One region of the Paenibacillus sp. FW126-R14 genome, then DNA from elsewhere that is predicted to be linked to it. Evidence: riboswitches for the same ligand, from Rfam matches in the RefSeq annotation. Region 1 holds a riboswitch; the other holds the start of a gene.
The links. A riboswitch is a leader RNA that binds a small molecule or an ion and turns the genes downstream of it on or off. The one in region 1 is predicted to bind FMN.
Positions count from the first base shown of each region.

Region 2: another riboswitch for FMN. It lies ahead of ribD (bifunctional diaminohydroxyphosphoribosylaminopyrimidine deaminase/5-amino-6-(5-phosphoribosylamino)uracil reductase RibD); the one in region 1 lies ahead of AC3WRW_RS10915 (DMT family transporter).

Region 1 covers NZ_JBYTBS010000012.1:32,249-42,855, reverse strand. Annotated here, with positions in the region: gene AC3WRW_RS10945 (helix-turn-helix domain-containing protein) at 1-651, opposite strand, end outside; gene AC3WRW_RS10940 (ThuA domain-containing protein) at 861-1,598, shown strand; gene AC3WRW_RS10935 (LysR family transcriptional regulator) at 1,656-2,573, opposite strand; gene AC3WRW_RS10930 (SDR family NAD(P)-dependent oxidoreductase) at 2,752-3,495, shown strand; gene AC3WRW_RS10925 (aminotransferase-like domain-containing protein) at 3,539-4,987, opposite strand; gene AC3WRW_RS10920 (DMT family transporter) at 5,102-6,007, shown strand; FMN riboswitch at 6,111-6,260, shown strand; gene AC3WRW_RS10915 (DMT family transporter) at 6,447-7,352, shown strand; gene AC3WRW_RS10910 (sensor histidine kinase) at 7,628-9,247, opposite strand; gene AC3WRW_RS10905 (response regulator transcription factor) at 9,244-9,939, opposite strand; gene AC3WRW_RS10900 (hypothetical protein) at 10,045-10,607, opposite strand, start outside.
Region 2 covers NZ_JBYTBS010000053.1:2,853-13,459, reverse strand. Annotated here, with positions in the region: gene AC3WRW_RS25900 (LysR family transcriptional regulator) at 60-959, opposite strand; gene AC3WRW_RS25895 (NADP-dependent oxidoreductase) at 1,099-2,043, shown strand; gene AC3WRW_RS25890 (peptidylprolyl isomerase) at 2,098-2,529, shown strand; FMN riboswitch at 2,668-2,849, shown strand; gene ribD (bifunctional diaminohydroxyphosphoribosylaminopyrimidine deaminase/5-amino-6-(5-phosphoribosylamino)uracil reductase RibD) at 3,084-4,193, shown strand; gene ribE (riboflavin synthase) at 4,210-4,881, shown strand; gene AC3WRW_RS25875 (bifunctional 3,4-dihydroxy-2-butanone-4-phosphate synthase/GTP cyclohydrolase II) at 4,914-6,140, shown strand; gene ribH (6,7-dimethyl-8-ribityllumazine synthase) at 6,190-6,660, shown strand; gene AC3WRW_RS25865 (site-2 protease family protein) at 6,660-7,301, shown strand; gene AC3WRW_RS25860 (segregation and condensation protein A) at 7,317-8,108, shown strand; gene scpB (SMC-Scp complex subunit ScpB) at 8,092-8,694, shown strand; gene AC3WRW_RS25850 (DUF2953 domain-containing protein) at 8,795-9,496, shown strand; gene ytfJ (GerW family sporulation protein) at 9,613-10,107, shown strand; gene AC3WRW_RS25840 (D-alanyl-D-alanine carboxypeptidase family protein) at 10,226-10,607, shown strand, end outside.

The DNA.
Region 1 (10,607 bases):
GACGTCCTCCACCGTTATCCGTTCGCTGAGATGCTCGTCGATATAATCGAGCGCCGGGCGCAAGCGGGCTATGCCTGAATCCTCGGCATGCGCAGACAGATCGCGGTTGTCATTGCGCAGCAGCAGGAGCAGAAGGTTTTTGATCGCCGCGCTAATCGCCAGTTCATAGCCAATCTGACGGGAGAGCGACTCCTCGTAAATCTGGAGAATAAGATTATAGGCGGTCTGCTGCACAGCCGGATTGCTCCGAAACAGCTCATTAAATTGATCGAGCGGGTAAGTCAGCTCCGAGAAGGTGTGCAGGTAAGGCATCGTACTCAGGTCAAAATGCTGCTTGAGATCGATTTGGAAAACGATTTGACGCAAGGAATCTGCGGAGTATTTATATGTCCGGTGGGGCTGAGAAGAACCTAAAACCATTACATCTCCAGCGGATAACACCGTATGTTCGTGCTTGGTTTGAATGGCGAGCAAGCCTTCTGTGACGACAAGGAATTCAACCTGCCGGTGCGAATGCCAGCGCCAGGGGACAGGAGGACCGAATAGGGCAGAATCGGAGCTTAACTCCCATATTTTTAGAAAGAGAAGCGGATTCTGATAAATGACTTCTTCATTCACAATGTCAGTGAAAGAGCTGTGTAAAGGTTCCATGGATTCGTCTACCTCTCTATGGGGAAGGACATTTTTGAATATGTAAATCATCGTTAGAAGGCAAGGTTTATCAAGAAAAGTATAGCATTGTTTACAAACAAATGACACTATTGAATAATAAATAGGCACAATCTTGTCTTTCCTTCCGGGCAGGGACGGACTATACTCAACAGTATGAATGAATACGCTATCTTGGAGGGAATAAGAAGATGAGTCAGAAGCTAAGAGTTACAGTTTGGAACGAGTATCGTCATGAAAAAGAAAGTGAAATCGTGCGCGCCGCCTATCCGGACGGGATTCACACAGCCATAGGTGAGGGCATTACCGGCAATGTTGAAGTCACGTATGCGACGCTCGATGATGCTGAGCACGGTTTGACGGAAGAAGTTTTGAATAACACCGATGTTCTGATTTGGTGGGGACATAAAGCGCACGACGAAGTACAGGACGAAATCGTCGATCGCGTTCAAAAGCGCGTATGGCAGGGCATGGGGCTGATCGTGCTGCATTCCGGCCACTTCTCCAAAGTGTTCAAGAAGCTGATGGGCACATCCTGTGACCTCAAATGGCGTGAAGCCGACGAAAAAGAACGCCTCTGGGTTGTTGCGCCCGGCCATCCGATCGTGGAAGGCATTGGGGAGTACATCGACCTTGAAGCTGAGGAAATGTACGGCGAGCACTTCGATATCCCGCAGCCGGATGAGCTGATCATGGTTTCCTGGTTCGAAGGCGGCGAAGTATTCCGCAGCGGTTGTACGTTCAATCGCGGCAACGGAAAGATTTTCTACTTCCGCCCAGGTCATGAGACATACCGTACGTACTACAACGAGCAAATCCGCCGCGTGATTTCCAATGCGGTTCAGTGGGCTGCTCCATCTACCCGTGAGTATCCGAAATACGGCAATCATAAACCGCTTGAAGAAATTAAAGCGAAGGTTAAAGCTTAATACGAAGAGGCTGTCCCGGAAGGTCTTTCCTGACCCGACTGGAACGGCCTCTTTTTTTCAGCTTTCAAACTGCATTCTTAATCGACGGATAAAATGTTTCACGATCTTGGAACCGCTCTTGTTGGGGTGCTGCACCCAGCCCAGCCCAACGAATGAATTGCTGGGAGTATCGATGGCGAGCAGTTTGAATTCTTTGTACAAAAGGCTGTCGGCATGGTTAAAGGTATAGTCCAGTCCGAGTGTAAGGGCGAGCTCCTCGCGTAGTGCGCCTTTGATCGCTTCTTGATTATTGGATGTAAACATGACATTAAAAGGACCGTATCGTGATGCCAGGTGATCTACGAACCATTGAATATAGTCTTCTTTATAAAGGACGAGCGGGTAACGCCGGAGGTCTTCGGGGGTGATGGAATCGCGCAAGGCTAACGCGCTATTCTGGCTGACGCAGCATTGCAGTTTTGCTTCGATCACTTTAGCGAAGTGTAGTTCGCCTATACTAGGCTGCAGGTCCTCGTACAGAATGATGAGGCCCAGATCGATTTTATAATGATGAATATCGTTCAGGATGTCTTGCGAGCTTTGTTCGGAAATCTCGACTTGGATGTTTGGATAATCTTTTTTGAAGGCAGCGATTGTTTTGACTAGCAAGGACATTGGCCCTGGAATGGTTGCCAGCCGTAATTCGCCGCTAAGCGAATGGGTATAGCTTTGTGCTTCTTCTTTCAGCTCGTTGATTTTATCCATAATCTCGGAGGCGATTCGGATTAGATGCAGGCCTTCGGGCGTAGGCACCGTGCCGTTTCTGGAACGAGTGAAAAGCTTGACGCCAAGCTCCGCTTCCAGATGAGAGATGGACTGGCTGATGGTGGGGAGGGTGACATGCATATTCTGGGAGGCGGCCGATATGGAATGCACCTTGGCTACCTCGATGATATAACGCAATTGATCGACATTCATCCGGGCATATTCCTTCATTTATTTTTAACAAGCCCTAATAAACCCTTAATTTAATGTTATACAAAGCGGCGTTATACTTATATTGTCACCAAGACAATCGATAAGCGTGTATGGCAGGTCAGTTTAAAAAGAAATGAAATATCGCACGTTAAGGGGACACGCCTGCTATTTATTATGAGATAAGGAAGGTGCTTATATGCGATTTCAAAATAAAGTCGTTGTCGTAACCGGCGGTGCAAGCGGGATTGGAGAAGAGTCCGTGCGCTTATTTGCGGAGGAAGGCGCGAAGGTTGTTATTGCCGATTTCTCTGACCGCGGCGCGGCTGTTTCCCAGGAGTTGAACGGGCAAGGGAAGGATACTTTGTTTGTAAAAACAGACGTTACCAAAGAAGCGGACGTACAAGCTATGATCGCGTCGACGGTTCAAACGTATGGCAAGCTGGACATTTTATTCGCGAATGCCGGAATTGCTAACGATGCGCCGGCTCATAAGCTTTCCCTCGAACAGTGGCAAAAGACGATCGACATCAATTTAAACGGCGTCTTTCTCTGTGACAAATATGCCATCGAACAAATGCTGGCGCAGGGCACCGGCGGGGCGATTGTGAACTGCGGATCGATTCACAGCCACGTTGGCAAAAGCGGCGTAACCGCCTATGCTTCCGCCAAAGGGGGCGTTAAGCTGCTAACGCAAAGCCTCGGGATCACGTATGCCAAAGAAGGCATCCGCGTCAATGCCATATGTCCCGGATATATCGACACCCCGCTGATTAAGGGGAGAGATGAAGCGATCACGGAGCATCTGGTCAGCTTGCATCCGATGGGCCGGCTTGGCAAGCCGGAGGAAGTAGCGAAAGCCGTTCTCTTTCTTGCCAGCGATGAGGCTTCCTTTATTACAGGGACGAGCCTTCTCGTCGACGGCGGCTATACAGCTCAATAAATAAATGAAAAACCGCTTCAGGATGTATGTCCTGGCGGTTTTTTTATTGGGGCTGCGGTCCGTAACGCCTGGCTATCTCCACAAGCCGCCTAACGCCATCCCGCAAATGCTCCTCATTCACGAAGGAATAGCTCAAACGGATCCATGACTGCATTTCCTTGAGCGGGTCGCATATCACGCCCGGAACGAAGGAGACGGAGTGCCGGAGGCATTCCTCCAAAAGCCGGTCGACCGGAATATAGTCTGGGAGCCGGAGCCATAGATTGAAGCCGCCTTGGGGGCTGATCCAATGCCATCCGGTGGAGGCTAATTCCTCTTCGACGATTTCTTTTCTGATTTGCAGGGCGATGCGCAGCTTCTCCAAATGCTGCTGCATCCGGGCGGATTCAAAGTAATGCAGGAACATTTTTTGGTTAACCAGCGGTGTGCCGTTGTCTGCCAAGGATTTGGCCGTAATGAGCGGCTTGATGACGGACGGTCCCCCCATGACGGCGCAAATGCGCAGTCCGGGCGCGATGTATTTACTGAAGCTGCGGAGATAGACGACCCAGCCTTCGGTATCGTAAGTCAACATCGGCTGAGGTGGCGGTTGATTCAAGTACATCTCGTGGATCGCATCATCTTCAATCAGCAAGCAGCGGTACCGTTCCGCCAGTTCAACCAGCAGCTTGCGCTGCGCCGCGGGGACGGTAAACCCTGTCGGGTTATGAAACGTAGGATTCATATAAAATATTCGCGGCTTGTGCTTCTGCATAAGCTTCTCGACAACCGCCAAGTCATAGCCTTCCGGGGTGATCTCGACAGGAATAAGCCGCGCCCCGTGCTGGCGGAAAATATCGAGCGCAGCACTATACGTCGGCCGCTCAACCAAGACCGGATCCATCGGCCGGATATAGATTCTTGCCAGCAGGTCAATCGCCTGCTGGCCGCCCGTCGTAATCAGAATATCGCTGATCGTCAGCCGGAGATGATGATGCCGGACCATGTAACGGCACAAGTATTCCCGAAGTTCTTCATCCCCTTGGGCGCTGGAGTAAGTGCCCATGAGCTTCGGATAGATGTCGAAAACCTTCTTCACATGTTCGGACAGAAAAAGGTTCGGCAGCAAGTTAGGATCGATCAAAGCTTGCGAAAATTGATATTCGACAGGGATCTGTTGAATTTCTGACAACGCGTTTCGTAAAGTGCCGGACGCAGGGAGCGAACGAGGGCTTTCCCCATGCTCATGAAGAGCTTGTTCCTCCGATTTGCAGGGACTTACGTAGTAGCCGGATTTCTCCTTCACGTAGGCTCTCTCATTTTGTTTCAGCAGTTGGTAAGCCCGAAAAACAGTCAGCCTGTGTACCTGAAGCTCTTGGGCGAGAAGCCGGATGGAGGGGAGCTTGTCATGTGCTTGCCACTCGCCGCGATCCATGCGGGTAACGATATACTCATAAGCCTGTCTGAATAGCAGGTTAGCTTGTGTTCCGCCGGATGACCTTGTAGGCTTCATCATATTCGCTCCTTTCTTACGCTATTATAAAGCAATCAATGGAAATCTGTTCTGCCATAATGCATCTGTTCTGTCCTTTACCTTGTATGATACATACCAAGAGGGGGAACAGTCATGATTATTTTTAATTATTTGCTTGTATGTCTTATTTTTGGCACGACGTTTTTGGCGATTAAGGTAGGGGTAGACGCTTCTGCGCCGCCTTTCTTCTCGGCGGGTTTGAGATTTTTCATAGCGGGCCTGCTTTTGTTCGGTTGGTTGATGTGGAAGAAAAAAGCTTCGTTATCCTTGCTATTCCGCAAAGAAATGCTGCTTACAGGGATCGGCTTGACGTTCGGAACGTTCTCCACCTTGTACTGGGCCGAGCAATATGTATCATCCGGGATAGCCGCCGTTCTATCGGCTACAGGGCCGATTATGATCCTCATGCTGCAAACCTTCGTGCTGCGGCTGAAAACGACGGCGCTCTCCGTATTCGGCTGCATCCTCGGCTTCGCAGGCATCGTTGTTCTGCTGCTTCCGCAGCTTGCTGTATCCGGGAATATCGTTTGGGTGATCGGCTGCGCGGCGATTTTGATCGGTGAGCTGTGCTATTGCTGCGGCGCCCTGTACTCCAAACGCGTCATTCAGCAATTCTCTGAGGCATCGCCAATCGCGCTGAATGCAGCCCAGATGATTTGCGGCGGCTTGCTGCTGTTGATTCTGTCATTTTTCACAGAACAGGTGAACGTCCAAAGCCTATTCTCTCCAAAAGCGGCCGGCTCCTTGCTGTATTTAATCGTGATCGGCTCGATGGTGGGACACAGTCTGTTCTATTGGTTGGTAGCTAAAACAAATCCGGTCTTCCCGGCAACTTGGCTGTATATATCTCCGCTGATTGCCTTGGCCGTCGGGGTTGTCTTTTATGGAGAGACTATCACTTGGGTAACGGCTGCGGGTGTGGTTATCGTTATTACAGGAACGGTTTGCGCGAATTTGGTCAGTTTGAAACAGTTGATGCAGCGACGGAAAACGGTGTAGACGGCAGTAGGCGGCAGTACATTTTTCAAATTGCTATCGGTTTCAGGCGGAAAAAGGTATTGCCAGTCAAACTGTAACATGATAAGATACACTTCAATAGAAATTGAACCTTCGGGGCAGGGTGAAATCCCCTACCGGCGGTGAGGATACGTGCGTATGTATCTCAAGCCCGCGACTCCCGGCCTGTCAGGCCGGGACTGACTTGGTGGAATTCCAAGGCCGACGGTTAAAGTCCGGATGGGAGAAGGTGAATGACAGCTTGTCAAAAACTTATGTTTTTGGCAGGTCTGTTTGTCAATGCCCCTGCTGATCGACTAGCGGGGGCATTGTCTCTTTTCAGAGGGTTCAATTCAAAATTCCTTAGGAGGTTTTTGAATTGGAAAATGCATTTAAGTTTGGAGCCAAGCGTGCGAGTGTAACTTCGACGCGCTGGAGCGGGATCAGCGGGGTTTGGTATGTGGCGCTTGGAGCTACGCTCTGGGGGCTCGATCCGCTCTTTCGGATCTTGTTGTTGAAAAGCTTTACCTCGGCGCAAATCGTGTTTATCGAGCATTTGCTTCTCGCTTGTTATGCGCTGCCGGTGCTGGTGAAGTACCGCAAGACCTTAGCCGGCAAGCTGACGCTTGCGGTCATTGGCGCGTTGCTGTTCATCTCATGGGGTGGATCGGCGATCGCCACCATTTTGTTCACGGCCGCGTTCGCGCACGGCAATGCAAACGCGATCCTGCTGCTGCAGAAATTGCAGCCTTTATTTGCGATCATTTTGGCCCGGCTGATGCTCAAAGAGACGCTGCCATCCAAATTTTTCGCGTACATTGTCGTGGCGCTTCTTGGCACGTACCTGCTGACCTTCGGCTTCTCATCGCCGGAAATGGGCCTCAAGGATTTAGGCACCGTCAGCTGCCTGTTCTCCATATTGGCTGCGGTCCTATGGGGCGGCTCGACGGTCATGGGCAAGTTCCTGCTGCAGAAAAAGTTGGATTTCCCCGTCGTAACATCGCTGCGCTTCCTGCTGGCCATTCCCTTGCTGACCGTGGTGCTTCTGGCGAGCGGCGATGTCTGGCACGTGACCGGAACGGGAGGCGGACTGACGCTTATCGCGGTGAACTTGCTGTTCCAGGCGTTTTTCCCGGGCCTGCTCTCTATGCTCTTGTATTATAAGGGGTTGTCCTCGACCAAGGCGTTCTTCGCAACGCTCGCGGAACTCGCTTTCCCGGCGGTTGGCGTCTTCATGAACTGGCTTGTCTTCGGGCAAAAGCTGACCTTAGGCCAGCTTGCCGGCTTCATCCTGATTTGGCTCACCCTGTGGGCGATGGGTCGCAGCCAGAGAAGGGTAGCGGCTTAATGTAGGTGAAACGGAGAGAGCTGTACGGTCAAGGACTGTCCCATAAATAGATGGAAAATCTCCCTCTAAATGGCTCGGATGATGATCCTTAAGAGGAAATATATGGAAAAACTCCCGTTAATTTGACCGGATTTCGTGAATTCTCATGAAATCGGTGCAAATAGTGGGAGTTTTTCCTGCTTATTGGAGCTGACAAGCTTCTGCTCTCCATTTAGAGGGAGTTTAGTTTCTCCCTTTATTTTACTCACAGAAGCATAAGAACCCTACAATCCCCCTCAAGAAACCTTCGGCGTCTTAAGTTTACCGTCCGTGTGCGCCTCTCCGCGCTCAATATAGAACGAAACCCCGCCCGGCTCGTTCGCGGCACGCACGTTCATCCCGTGATGATCCATGATCTGCTTCACGATGGCAAGACCGAGCCCGAACTGGCCGTCGCCGCCCGAGCGGAAGGGCTCGAAGAGGCTGTCCGCGATGGCCTGATCCAAGGGCGGCCCATCGTTGCTAATCTGAAGCTGCGAGAAGCCGGCCGCAGCATCCTTGTCCCCGCTGCCGGATACCGCCGTGGCGATAATGCGAATGCCGCTTTGGGCATAGCGCAGCTGGTTGTCGAGCATATTTTCCAAGGCAATTTTCCATTGATCAGGATCGCCATGCAAGGTGGCAGGGGAGAGCTCCATGTCCCATTTGATGTCAGGCCGGCGATAGCGCAGCCGCTCAACGACATCTTCGATGACCGCAGTCATCTCAAAAGAACGGAAAGGCTTCTCTCTCGCCGTGACATAATTCAGCTTATTGAGCAGCAGCAGATCGCGAATCCGCTTTTCGAGGCGCTCGCCTTCCTTCAAAATTACACCTAAACTCTCGCTCAACGTTCCTTTCGGGAAAACACCGTCAAGAATGGACTGCGCATAGCTGCGGATGACCATAACCGGAGTTTTCAGCTCGTGAGAAGTGTGCTGCAGGAAAAATTGCTGCGCCCGATCCTGGCGCACAAGACGCTCCCGCATCGCTTCAATCGCTTTGGCCAGACGCCCGACCTCATCCTTGCGTTTTGTTTCGATCGGTTCATGCCAATCGCGTTCAGCCATGCGCCCGACGTGGCGCTCCATCTGAACAAGAGGACGCGTGAAGTAACGGGCGATGATCAGGCAAGGCAGCCAGGAAATCACAATGAGTCCGACCATCATCAGCATGAGTCTTCCGAACATGGTCATAACCAGGTCGTTGCGGTAATTTCCCCAAGCGTAGGAGACGATGAAACTGGGCTGACCTTGAACGGTTTCTTTGCGAATTACATAGAAAATACTTTTGTTATCAATGCTGGTTGTGTACTTGGCAACGGGCAGCTTTTGGGCGAATGCATCCTGCTCCATGGCTTGCATGAAGGGCTCGCCGCTTGTAACAGCTTGACTAAGCGTCTGAGCCTCTTGGGTTCCGCTAATCGTAAAATGCCGGATGGCCGGAGCGCTCAGAGTTGCTGTGAAGGGAGCCATCACCCGGGTTGCGATGGAGGCTTCCAAGGGAATAACGGGCATTGCGCTGCTGGTCTCGGTTCTCTCGACATCTGATAATGCTTCCACTTTGGAAACATAAAGCGTTGACGAAGCGGCAGGAACTAACGGCTTTACATCCGTCCTGATATCTGTGGTTGGAGCCGTTTGTATCGCTGTTCCCGCTTTTGTCGTCAGGGAGATGGTCGGTGCTGCCATTGTAGTTGCTTCCATATGAAGTCCGCTCTGTGTATCAAGCAAAATATCGTACAGCTGCTCCGTAAAAAATCCCTTCAGTGTCCAAGGCAGCAGAACGGCAAGCAGTGTAAAAATGAGCAGCGTTAACGCTGCGAATGCTCCCCAAAGCTTCACGGCGAGCGGCCATTGTCCTAATCGCAGACTCATGATTTCACCATCCTATATCCGTATCCATATACGGTTTCTAAACGCAGCTCCGGCAGCTTGCGGCGAAGTCTTCGTACCAAATCATCAACAACCCGATCTGTCCCGAAATAGTCGATCCCCCAGACAGCCCGGAGCACTTGTTCACGCTCCAACACTTGTCCGTGATGGCTCACCAGGTAAAGCAGCAGCTCAAACTCCTTGGAGGTAAGCTCCACTTTGCTTCCATCCTCTGTCGTCACCGTACGAGCCTGTTCATCGATCAAATACGGAGCTATATTCAGCTTCGTACGGCGCTCAAGCAGTGCGGACGCCATGCCGGAGGCATGTACGGCGTAGACCCGTTCCAGCAGCTTGCGCGTACGAATGACGAGCTCGCGAGGCAGAAACGGCTTGGCCAAGTAGTCGTCGCTGCCCAGCTCAAGGCCAATGATCCGGTCGATATCCGCGTCCCGCGCCGATATGAAAATCACGGGCTGGGCCGGCTGATCCGCCTTAATTTCGCGCATTAATTGATAGCCGTCAACACCCGGCAGCATAATATCGAGGACCCACAAGTCCGGCCGCTCGGATATGGCGGATCTTGCCGAGGTCCCGTCAGCGAACGAACGCACTTGCCACCCCTCTTTCTCCAAATAGGCGGCAAGCACGCCCCTAAGATGCTCTTCGTCTTCCACTAAATAGATGCGATACATGAATGCTTCTCCTTCTTTCTGCATGGCGATAGGGAAAAGGCGGACCCGTTCGCAGAATATGCGTTCGGTCCACCGGAAAGTGCAGATTTCTTTTATCTATATGAACTATTTGGCTTCTTCTACTTTTTCCATTGCTTTTTGATCGTCGGCTTTGGCCGCGTGTTCTTTCATTGTTTTCGCGATAGTGCGCAGCGATTCTGTTTCCTTTTTGTAGTCGGCAAGCAGCTCAGGCAGCAAGCTTTGAATTGCGGATGCATCGTCGGCTTCAACGGCTTCCGCAAGCTTTTGCTGGCGTTTGGATGCTTCGGACGGCTCCGCTTTCATTATATCACCAGAGATAGCTGCCTCAAGTGGAAGTGCTTGGATGGTGGCTGTAGCCGTCGCATCATCTTTGATAATGGTCATTGTCCGTAGTTCTTTGCCTGGGACCCCTTGAGTTCCTTCTCCAGCAGGTAGAGCGGGAGCAGACTCAAGATTGAACGATTTTGTTTCGGAACCGCTTGGTGAGACTGGCGGAACAGCAACTGTGCCTTTAATCAACGTTCTCGTGGTAAAAGCAGGCTTCGGCATCTCGTTCTCGGCTTGCTTGCGATCCTCTAAGGCTTGCTTCCATTCGTTCAAGCTCTCAGGAGCATAGGTGCTGACCAGCAGTTTCAAGTAGTTCCGCT
Region 2 (10,607 bases), on a different contig from region 1:
TAGTCGAGATCAATAAAGCAGTGTTGAAAGTCCGGCATCCGCCAACCGGCTGATCCAATTCAACCTCCGGGTTTGTTATCCGGAAAATAAGCCGTAACATAATCGCGAAAAGCTTGCGCCGCTCGCGATAAGTATCGATTCTGCAACCAGGCAAGCTGAAAGGTGCGCTCGCTTACGGGCTCATGTATGCGAAGCAAGTGGGGCGCATTGTCTTTTCGCGGCGAGGGTGCAGAAGTGACCAAGGAAACGCCCATCCCGGCTTGAACAAGGCTGCTAATGGCTGAAAAGTCATTCACATCGCAAATAATTTTTGGCGTGAACCCGGCTTGTTGGCATAAGGCGTCCGTTTTTTGACGGAAACGATGTCCTTCTTTCATGACGATAAACGCATCCCCGGCGGCTTCATGCAAATGGATGCTCTCGCGACCTATCAGCCGGTGACCAGGTGGAACCGCTAGCCATATTTGCTCCGTCAAAAAGGGAATACTGGCTATTCCTTGGCTTTTAAAGTCCGCAGGCAAGCAATACGTGATCGCGAAGTCCACTTCTCCGCTGAGAAGCAGCTGCATTTTAGACTCCTCGGAGGTTGTTTGGGTCAGTTTAAAATTAGCTGCAGCGTGCTTAGTGGCGAAAGAACCAAAAAGCTCGGAGAAACGGCTGATCGCGGTAGTCGCAATATAAACCTGCCCATGCTCGAGTCCTGCCAAGTCTGCCACCTCACGTTTGCCTTCTTCCAACAAACCAAGAGCTGCGTTCACTTTAGCTAAGAAGACTTTGCCATAAGCATTCAGTTTGATTTGTCTGCCTTGACGGTCAAACAAAGGAGCTCCCAAGTCAGCCTCCAGGCGCGAGATGGTTTTACTAAGAGCTGGCTGTGCGATGCGCAGCAATTCAGCCGCTTTCGTCATATGCTCCAGCTTGGCAACGACTTGAAAATAATACAGCTGCAGCAGCTCCATTCTTATTATCCTCCCTCATTCATATACTTGAAGTTATGTAGATAGACAAAAAGATATATTTCATTTTATGTAAAATACATTCTACAATGGAGGAAAGCAGGTTGCAACCCAGCTATAAATCAGAGAGGGGATCTTCTACATGGACAATTTGAAGATGAAAGGCATTGTGGTGCATGGGCATGGCGGGCCTGAAGTGCTGCAAGTGGAGACGATGGATCGACCGACGCCTGGGGATAAGGAAGTGCTCGTGCGTGTACATGCGGCAGGCGTACTTCCCATCGAATGGAAAATACGTCAAGGATTGTTCAAGCATATGCGCCCAACGACGTTTCCGTATATTCCGGGGTCGGCTATTGCGGGTGTGATTGAAGAAGTGGGTGCCCATGTCACGAAGTTTCAGAAGGGGCAAGAAGTGTTCGGTCGCAGCTCCAATGGCGCTTATGCCGAGTACATCGTCACAGATGTCGAATGGTTAGCGGTTAAACCTTCCGGCATCAGCTTCGCAGAAGCGGCAACAATATCCGGTGGGGCGACGACAGCCTGGCAAGCTTTATTTAACAGTGGAAGCTTGCTTAAAGATCAGCGGGTACTGATTCATGGAGCAGCATGCGGCGTAGGCTCGTTCGCGGTTCAGTTGGCAGCTTGGAAAGGAGCTCATGTCATAGGGACTTGCAGCACGGCAAATGTTGAGCGAGTGAAGACATTGGGAGCTGCACAGGTTATCGATTATACATCGAATAGATTTGAAGAGTTCGCTCAGGGGATGGATCTGGTTTTAGATACAGTTGGCGGTGAAACGCTGGAGCGTTCCTATGCTGTAGTAAAAAAAGGCGGCATGCTCCTCTCCATAGCCGGGCAGCCCTCTCAGGAAAAAGCAAGAGATTTGGGAATTCGGGCTGAATTCTCGAACGCTTTGCTGTCGTCCGAGACGATGGAGGAAATCGCGCGGCTGATGGCAGAAGGGAGTTTGAAAGCAGTCATCGGTCAGACCTATCCGCTTCACGCCGCTTCAGAGGCGCAGCTCCGCAGTCAAACCGGCCACGGGCAGGGAAGAATAGTGCTGAAAATCCAGCCGAGTTTGTGAAATGAAGGTTTTCATAGTAGAATAAGATATTATTGTCTAAAGGAGTGGACCACAATGGCCAAACAAGCAAAAATTAAACTAGCAGGCGGTGGCGAAGTTCTTATCGATCTTTTCGAACAAGACGCGCCTAACACGGTTGCCAACTTTGAAAAATTAGCAAACTCCGGTTTCTACAACGGACTTGTTTTTCATCGCGTAATTCCAGGATTCGTCGCACAAGGCGGTTGTCCATCCGGCACAGGAACTGGCGGCCCAGGCTACCAAATCAACTGTGAAATCAACCCGAACAAACATGAGCGCGGCTCCTTGGCTATGGCTCATGCTGGCAGAAATACTGGTGGAAGCCAATTCTACATTGCTTACCAACCACAGCCTCACCTTGACGGACAACATACCGTTTTCGGTAAAGTTTCCAAAGGTATGGAACTGGTCGATGCTTTCAAAGGCAGAGATTTGATGGAAAAAGTTGAAGTTGTAGAAGTATAATTTTTTGCATATAAGAAGAACCTGCTGATCGTGGTCAGCGGGTTCTTTTTTTGTCTTTTACCGGTCCATAGACAAAAAAGACCTTGCTTTTTCAATGACTGAGTGATAAATTTTTCATAAGTTACTTTTCATATGTGTGCAAACCTTCGGGGCGTGGTGAAATTCCACACCGGCGGTGATTCGACTGCAGGCTTATTGGCCTGCTGACGATTAGTCCGTGACCCGTTTTGAAGCTAGCGGTACCTGACATACAGCTTCGCTACGGCTGACCCGGTGAGAGTCCGGGACCGACAGTATAGTCTGGATGGGAGAAGGAAAACGCGAACATGAGATTCGCTGTGCATACTTGTTCATTTTTTCACGAGAACAAAAATTCGGCAGGTCTGTGCTTTGGCACAAATTCGCCGTGCTTGTTTGATTTGATCAAAAATGCAACAAGTTTGGATGGCTGAAGCTTATTCGTGCTACCTAAACAATCTCTGGCCCCTATCCGATATGCGGAGGGGTCTTTTTGCATTCTATATTAACTGGGCTTGGGAAGGCGGTGAACACACATGCATGTCTTGAATGATGAAGCTTATATGAGGCTTGCTCTACAGATGGCCGGGAGCGCTCTTGGTCAAACAGGGATTAATCCGGTTGTAGGATGCGTTCTGGTGAAAGAGGGACGCATCGTTGGGATGGGGGCGCATCTCAAGCGCGGACATGGCCATGCTGAGGTTCTTGCCTTGCAGATGGCCGGCGAGGAAGCCAGAGGCAGCACGGCTTACGTCACACTGGAGCCGTGCAGTCACTTCGGCAAGACGCCGCCCTGCAGCGACCGTCTCATCGAAGCGGGCGTTGCCCGCGTTGTCGTTGCCGGCACCGACCCGAACCCGCAGGTTGCGGGCAGCGGCATCGCCAAACTGCGTGCGCATGGCCTCGACGTGACCGTCGGGCTGCTGGCGGAGGAAGCCTCGGCGATGAACGAGGCGTTCAACAAATATATCGTCACGCGCCTGCCCTTCGTGACGATGAAGACGGCCAGCACGCTGGATGGCCGGATCGCTTCCAAAACAGGCGACAGCAAGTGGATCACGTCGCCTGCATCGCGCGCTTTCGTGCATACCCTGCGCCATCGGCACCAGGGGATCATGGTCGGCGTCGACACCGTCATCGCCGACGATCCGCTCCTAAGCGCGCGCGGCGACGTACCGGCTGTGCAGCCGGTACGGATCGTCGCGGACTCGCGCTTGCGAGTCCCGCTGGGCGCCCGGGTGCTCACGGAGCAGGATCGTCAGCCGACGATCCTGCCCGCGACCGCACAGGCGCCCGCAGAGCGGCGTGCCGCGCTGGAAGCGCGCGGCATCACGGTCCTCACCTGCGGGGACGGCCCGCAGGTGGATCTGACGCTCGCCATGCAGCAGCTCGGCGAGCGCGAGATCGGCTCCATCCTCCTGGAGGGTGGAGGCCGGCTGAACGGCGCCATGCTGGAGCGGCGCCTGCTGGATAAGCTGGTGCTGATGTTTGCGCCGAAGATTATCGGCGGCGGGCAGGCAGCACCGGTGAACATCGCCTTCGAAGGCTTCGCGAAGATGGATGAGGCAATAATGCTCGACCGGCTCAAGGTCGAGCAATTCGGACCGGATGTATGCTTAACCGGCTATCCGGTGTATAAGAGCTGACGAATGGAGGGCTGTCATGTTTACCGGCATTATTGAAGAAATCGGCCACATGCGCCGCATTCATAGCGCAGGTCAAGCGATGGTGCTGACCATCGGTGCGAGGAAAGTGCTTGAAGATATTCATCTGGGTGACAGCATCGCGGTGAATGGCGTCTGTCTGACGGTCATTTCCTTCGATAGCGACTCTTTCTCCGTAGACGTTATGCCGGAAACTTACCGGAAGACGAACCTGCGCAAGCTGCAAGCCGGCACCCGCGTGAATTTGGAGCGGGCTATGGCAGCGAACGGCCGGTTCGGCGGTCACATCGTGCAAGGTCACGTGGATGCTACGGCGACGATCTTGTCCCGCATCCCTGAAGAAAATGCGGTGGTTTACCGGTTCGAACCGGAAAACAAGAATATTTTCCGGTATATTATCGGTGGCGGATCGATCACGATCGATGGCATCTCGCTAACCGTTGTCGACGTCACGGATCGTGACGTAGCGGTTTCCATTATCCCGCATACGCTCGCTCAAACCGTCCTGCATGACAAAAAAGCAGGGGATACGGTCAACATGGAATGCGATGTTTTGGGCAAATATATGGAGCGGCTGTTAAAGTTCGGTCCTGTTGAAGCATCGGAAGGAAGCGGCAAAAAGCAGAGTACGCTATCGGCCAGCTTTCTGGCTGATCATGGCTTTATGTAGAAGCAAGTCAGTTTTTGTTAGGAGAGGTGAATATGACACAAATACGATTCAGTACCATTGAAGAGGCATTGAAGGATCTCAGTTTAGGGAAAGTCATTATTGCGGTGGATGACGAAGATCGTGAAAACGAAGGTGATTTCATCGCGCTGGCGGATAAAACGACACCGGAAGTCATCAACTTCATGATTAAGGAAGGCCGAGGGCTCGTATGCACGCCGATTACGGAAGAGCGGGCCAAGGAGCTCGATTTGCCGCCGATGGTTGCCCGGAATACGGATTATCATGGCACCGCCTTTACGGTTTCTGTGGATCATGTAGATACCAGCACGGGAATTTCCGCGCATGAGCGTTCACGAACCGTGATGGGCTTGATTGATCCCCTTACGAAACCGCAGGATTTCCGCAGACCTGGCCACATATTCCCGTTGATTGCCAAAAAGGGCGGCGTACTCCGCCGGGCCGGACATACGGAAGCAGCCGTTGATTTAGCTGTTCTATGCGGTTCCTATCCGGCAGCTGTCATCTGCGAAGTCATTAAGGAAGACGGGACGATGGCCCGGGTTCCGGATCTGATGGAAATCGCGGAGAAACATGATTTGTGCATCATTACCATTCAAGATCTGATTCACTATCGCAATCAGCAGGAAAAGCTGGTTGAGCGCGAAGTCGAGATTAAGCTTCCAACGGATTTCGGCACCTTCAAAGCGATAGCCTACACGAATCAGCTTGATAATAAAGAGCATGTCGCCCTTGTTAAAGGGGAGATTGACCCTTCTAAGCCTACTCTGGTGCGCGTTCATTCGGAGTGTTTGACCGGAGATGTTTTCCATTCTCACCGTTGTGATTGCGGGCCGCAGCTCGATGCCGCATTAAAACAGATTGATGAAGAGGGCAATGGTGTATTATTATATATGCGTCAGGAAGGCCGCGGAATCGGTTTAATCAACAAATTGAAAGCTTACGCGCTTCAGGAGCAGGGATTCGACACCGTAGAGGCGAATATTAAGCTTGGCTTCGCTCCGGATCTTCGTGATTACGGAATTGGCGCGCAAATTTTGAAAGATCTGGGCATTACGCAGCTTCGCCTACTGACGAACAACCCGCGCAAAATTAAAGGGCTGGAAGGCTACGGCCTTGAAGTCGTTGAGCGCGTTCCGATTCAAATGGACAGCAAAGCGGACAACCTGAATTATTTGCAAACGAAAAAGCAGAAGCTTGGCCATATGCTGAGTTTCCACGATTCCGGCAGCGGGATCTGAAAGACATTACACGAATAACTGTTTTCATATAGAAAGGGAGAATCCTACCATGGCTACAATTTATGAAGGACATTTAGTATCTCAGAATTTAAAATATGGGATTGTCGTAGGCCGGTTCAATGAGTTTATTACATCCAAATTGCTTGGAGGCGCACAAGACGCTCTAAAACGTCACGGCGTGCAGGACAATGAAGTTGATATTGCTTGGGTACCGGGCGCATTCGAACTTCCTCTCATCGCTCAAAAAATGGCGGAAAGCGGGAAATATGACGCTGTTATTACCCTTGGCGCCGTCATTCGCGGATCAACGCCTCACTTTGATTACGTGTGCAGCGAAGTTGCAAAAGGCGTGTCGGCGATTAACTTGAAAACAGGCGTACCTACGATTTTCGGCGTGCTGACGACGGATTCCATCGAACAAGCCGTTGAGCGTGCAGGTACGAAAGCTGGAAACAAAGGCTGGGAAGCGGCAGTAACGGCGATTGAAATGGCGAATTTGACGAAGCAATTCTCTTCCTAATGCTTTCTTATTATCATCTGGAAACACTGCTGCCCAGGCTGGTCGCTTTTCTGATCGCTATGACGCTCCATGATGCAGCGCATGCAGGAGCGGCTTGGCTGCTCGGAGACCGGACGGCCCGGGACGGCAAACGATTATCGCTTAACCCCTTGGTACATCTAGATGCCTTGGGGTTGGCTATGATTGTTTTCGGACCGTATGGCTGGTCGAAGAAAATGCCGGTTGAGGCTTTGAATTTTAAGAGGCCGAAGCTGTATAATACACTTGTGTATGCAGTCGGCCCTTTTACTAATCTGCTGCTCGCTTTGTTCTTCTGGTGGCTCTATTTCTTTCTACCTTCCTTGATGGCAGGAGGAGCATCCGAGTCGATCGCTGTTGAACAGTGGCGAGTCTATTTGCAGTACGGCGTTATTGTAAATCTCATGATTTGTTTGATACATATATTGCCGCTGTATCCGCTCGATGGTTGGTATATATTGAAAGGCCTTGTTCCTTCTGCAAATAAACGTTGGATGGACCGCAATCAGCTTTATGCCCTTATTCTCGTTATCGTTCTCATGATTACACCTATAGGCCAATGGGCGTTAGAGCATATTTATCCGTTAGCCGCGCAGTTTGTTATGAATATATTTTCACTATGACAAGGGGGAGAATAAATGAAAGTTACCTATAAGTTAGAAGCTTTTGAAGGCCCCCTTGATCTTTTGCTTCATCTTATCGATAAAAATGAACTTGACATTTATAATATTCCGATCAAAGAAATTACAGAGCAGTACTTAGCGTATGTACAAGCGATGCAGGAGTTGGAGCTGGAGATTACAAGCGAATTTCTTGTCATGGCTGCCACGCTTCTTTCCATCAAGAGCAAAATGCTGCTGCCTAAGCCGCCTGTAATTGAATTTGATGAATATTTTGACGATATGGAAGACGAACTTGATCCTCGCGCAGAGCTTGTTGCCAAACTCATTGAGTACCGGAAATACAAGTCTATTGCCGATATGTTAAGAGATAAAGAAGTAGAGCGCAGCTTGGTTTATACGCGTGAGCCTGAAGATTTGACGCCGTTCCTTCCTCATGTGCAGGAGAACCCCGTCGAAGGGCTGGACGTGGCCGATTTGCTATTCGCTTTTCAGCGAACGCTGCGGAAACTAGCCAACCGCAATGTCGTGACTAGAATCCGAAGAGATGAAATTTCCGTCAAAGACCGGATCAGAGAAGTTGTAGACTTGCTTAAAATAAAGGGCGGCAAACTGCTTTTCTCCAAGTTGTTCGATTATGAAATGACGCGGGAAGAAGTTGTCGTCACGTTTCTGGCCATTCTCGAATTAATGAAAATGAAAAAAGTCGTCTGCTATCAATATCAATTATTTGAAGATATCGTCATTCAAGCGAAAGAGGAGGTTTCCGACATTGACGCTCAATTTTCCACAGATGAAATCAATTATTGAAGGACTGCTCTTTGCCTCTGGTGACGAAGGCTTGGATGCCAAGCAAATTGCTGAGGTTATGGAGCTTGATTTGTATTTGGTTCGTGACTTGCTTAAAGATATGCGAACTGAATTTAAACGCAAGGGCAGAGGGGTTCAGATTGTCGAGGTGGCCGGTGCATACCAGCTAACGACTTTGGCTGAACATGCGCCTTATTTCGAACGTCTCGCCTATACGCCATCGCGTTCATCACTCTCTCAAGCTGCACTTGAGACATTGTCCATTGTTGCTTATAAACAGCCGATTACTAGAGTAGAAATTGAAGAAATACGCGGTGTAAAATGTGACCGGGCTTTGGCGACTCTGACCGGAAAAGACTTAATTCTGGAAGTCGGGCGCGCCGACGCGGTCGGGAAACCGATCTTGTACGGGACGTCCAAGCAATTTCTGGAATACTTCGGCCTCAGTTCCATTCAGGAATTGCCGGATTCGGCTGACTTTCAAGGGAGTTTTGATCTGGAGGAAGAAACCCGCATGTTATTTGACCGGATGGGCGGAGATCAGAAGCAGATTACGTTGGATGATGTGTCGGAAGAAAACGAGTAATGTAAAATGCATTTCATTTCCTTAATTAGCTCATACTAACTCCATCTGCCGGGAGATTTCTTCCCGCAGTGGAGTTTTTTTGTTAAGGGGGAGAATGGGGTTGTTATGGGTAGGGCTCGTGCTGCTCGTCGTCATCCTGGCCGTTATCATGGCGGCGGTTAGTTATATACGGGGAGAATTTTATTTCTCCCGTGTGAAAGATAATGACACATTGACGGTGGAGATTCGTGCGTTATTTGGAATCATCCGTTATCGTTATGTCATTCCCATTATCCAATTCAGAGGGTTTACCAAAGGGATTTTGATCAAATCTGAAATTTTGAGCGATACCTATGCCAAGCTTAGGGATGAAAGCAAGGATCATATTACGAAAGACAAAGTGATCCTTTTTTATAAGCAGGCAAGGGAAGCTCTTCTACATACCGTCAATCTGTATGAATGGATGAAAAAGACCTTGGCCAAGATCGAATGTACGGAGCTCAAATGGATCACGCGCGTTGGAGTTGGCGATGCCCCGGAGACGGCGATCACGACGGGAGCGATTTGGGGAATTAAATCATCCCTTCTTGGTTTTACGATGCGATATGTGCAGGTGAAGGCGGCTCCGCGGGTGGACGTGATTCCGCAGTTTAATGAAAAGCATTTCTCAACGGAAGTGCGTTTTGCGGGTCGTATCCGGGGTTGGTACGTGGTGTTGGCAATGGTCAGTCTGATCGCCAGGGCGGCTAAAGTAAAAGGCGGTATTCGCATATGGATCCAAATATTCCTAAAAGCAAGATCGAGGCTGAAAACCGCTTCGTGATGTACATAACGATATTCCTCTAAGGGTACTCTAAAAAAGAACCAATATTGGTCATAGACGTTTAAGCTTCCGATGCCAGTTTTGAGTGGCGAAAAACGCGAAGGAGGAATATTATCATGTCAGAACACCCGATTCAAGGTCTCATGAAAGTCGCCATGGAAAATATTAAAGAAATGGTCGACGTGAACACGATTGTCGGTGACCCGGTTGAAACGCCGGACGGCAGCGTCATTATGCCGATTTCCAAAGTAGGATTCGGATTTGCCGCAGGAGGCAGCGAGTTTGTCACGGATTCCGAAATTGAAATTGATGGCAGCTCAGTAGGGAAAAGTGACGCGCTGAATGCGAAAGTGGCGCTTCCGTTCGGCGGGGGCAGCGGCGGCGGGGTATCGATCACGCCAATCGCTTTCCTCGTCGTAGGCAAAAATGGCGTGAAGGTCGTTCCACTCGACAATCAAACGCACATTATTGAACGCCTCATCGATTCTGCTCCGCAAGTTGTAGACAGAATTCAAAGCATGGTCAAAGGCTTTAATACGAAGACGAACACCGTTGGAACACCTAGCGGCAATAATGTTACGAATATCGAGAATCAAAATTTCATCGTATAGCGAATTATCGTCGGAGCTGCCTTTATGGCAGCTTTTTCTATTTGGACATATCCCCGTTTCATAAGCATATACTTGTACAAAGTTTCGTCTTGTCTATTAGGTGTGTAGGGGGATAACGATGAAGAAAAGTGTCAGGTTCATCATGATGTGCAGTGTACTCATTAGTCTGTTGCTAACACCTTGGGCGCAAGTGGAAGCCGCGCCTCCCGGCATACATACCAACGCGGTTGGCGCCTCGCTGATTGATGTGGAATCCGGACGTATTCTCTATAGCGAAAAAGGGGACACGCCTATGCGGATTGCTTCCTTAACCAAAATCATGACCGCGATTATCGCGATTGAACAAGGAAAATTGAACGATAAAGTGAAGGTCAGCAAAACGGCTTTCGGTAAAGAAGGCTCGTCGATTTATCTCAAGCTGGGAGAAGAGATGCGGCTGCACGATATGCTGTATGGCTTAATGCTCCGCTCAGGGAATGACGCGGCGACAGCTATTGCGG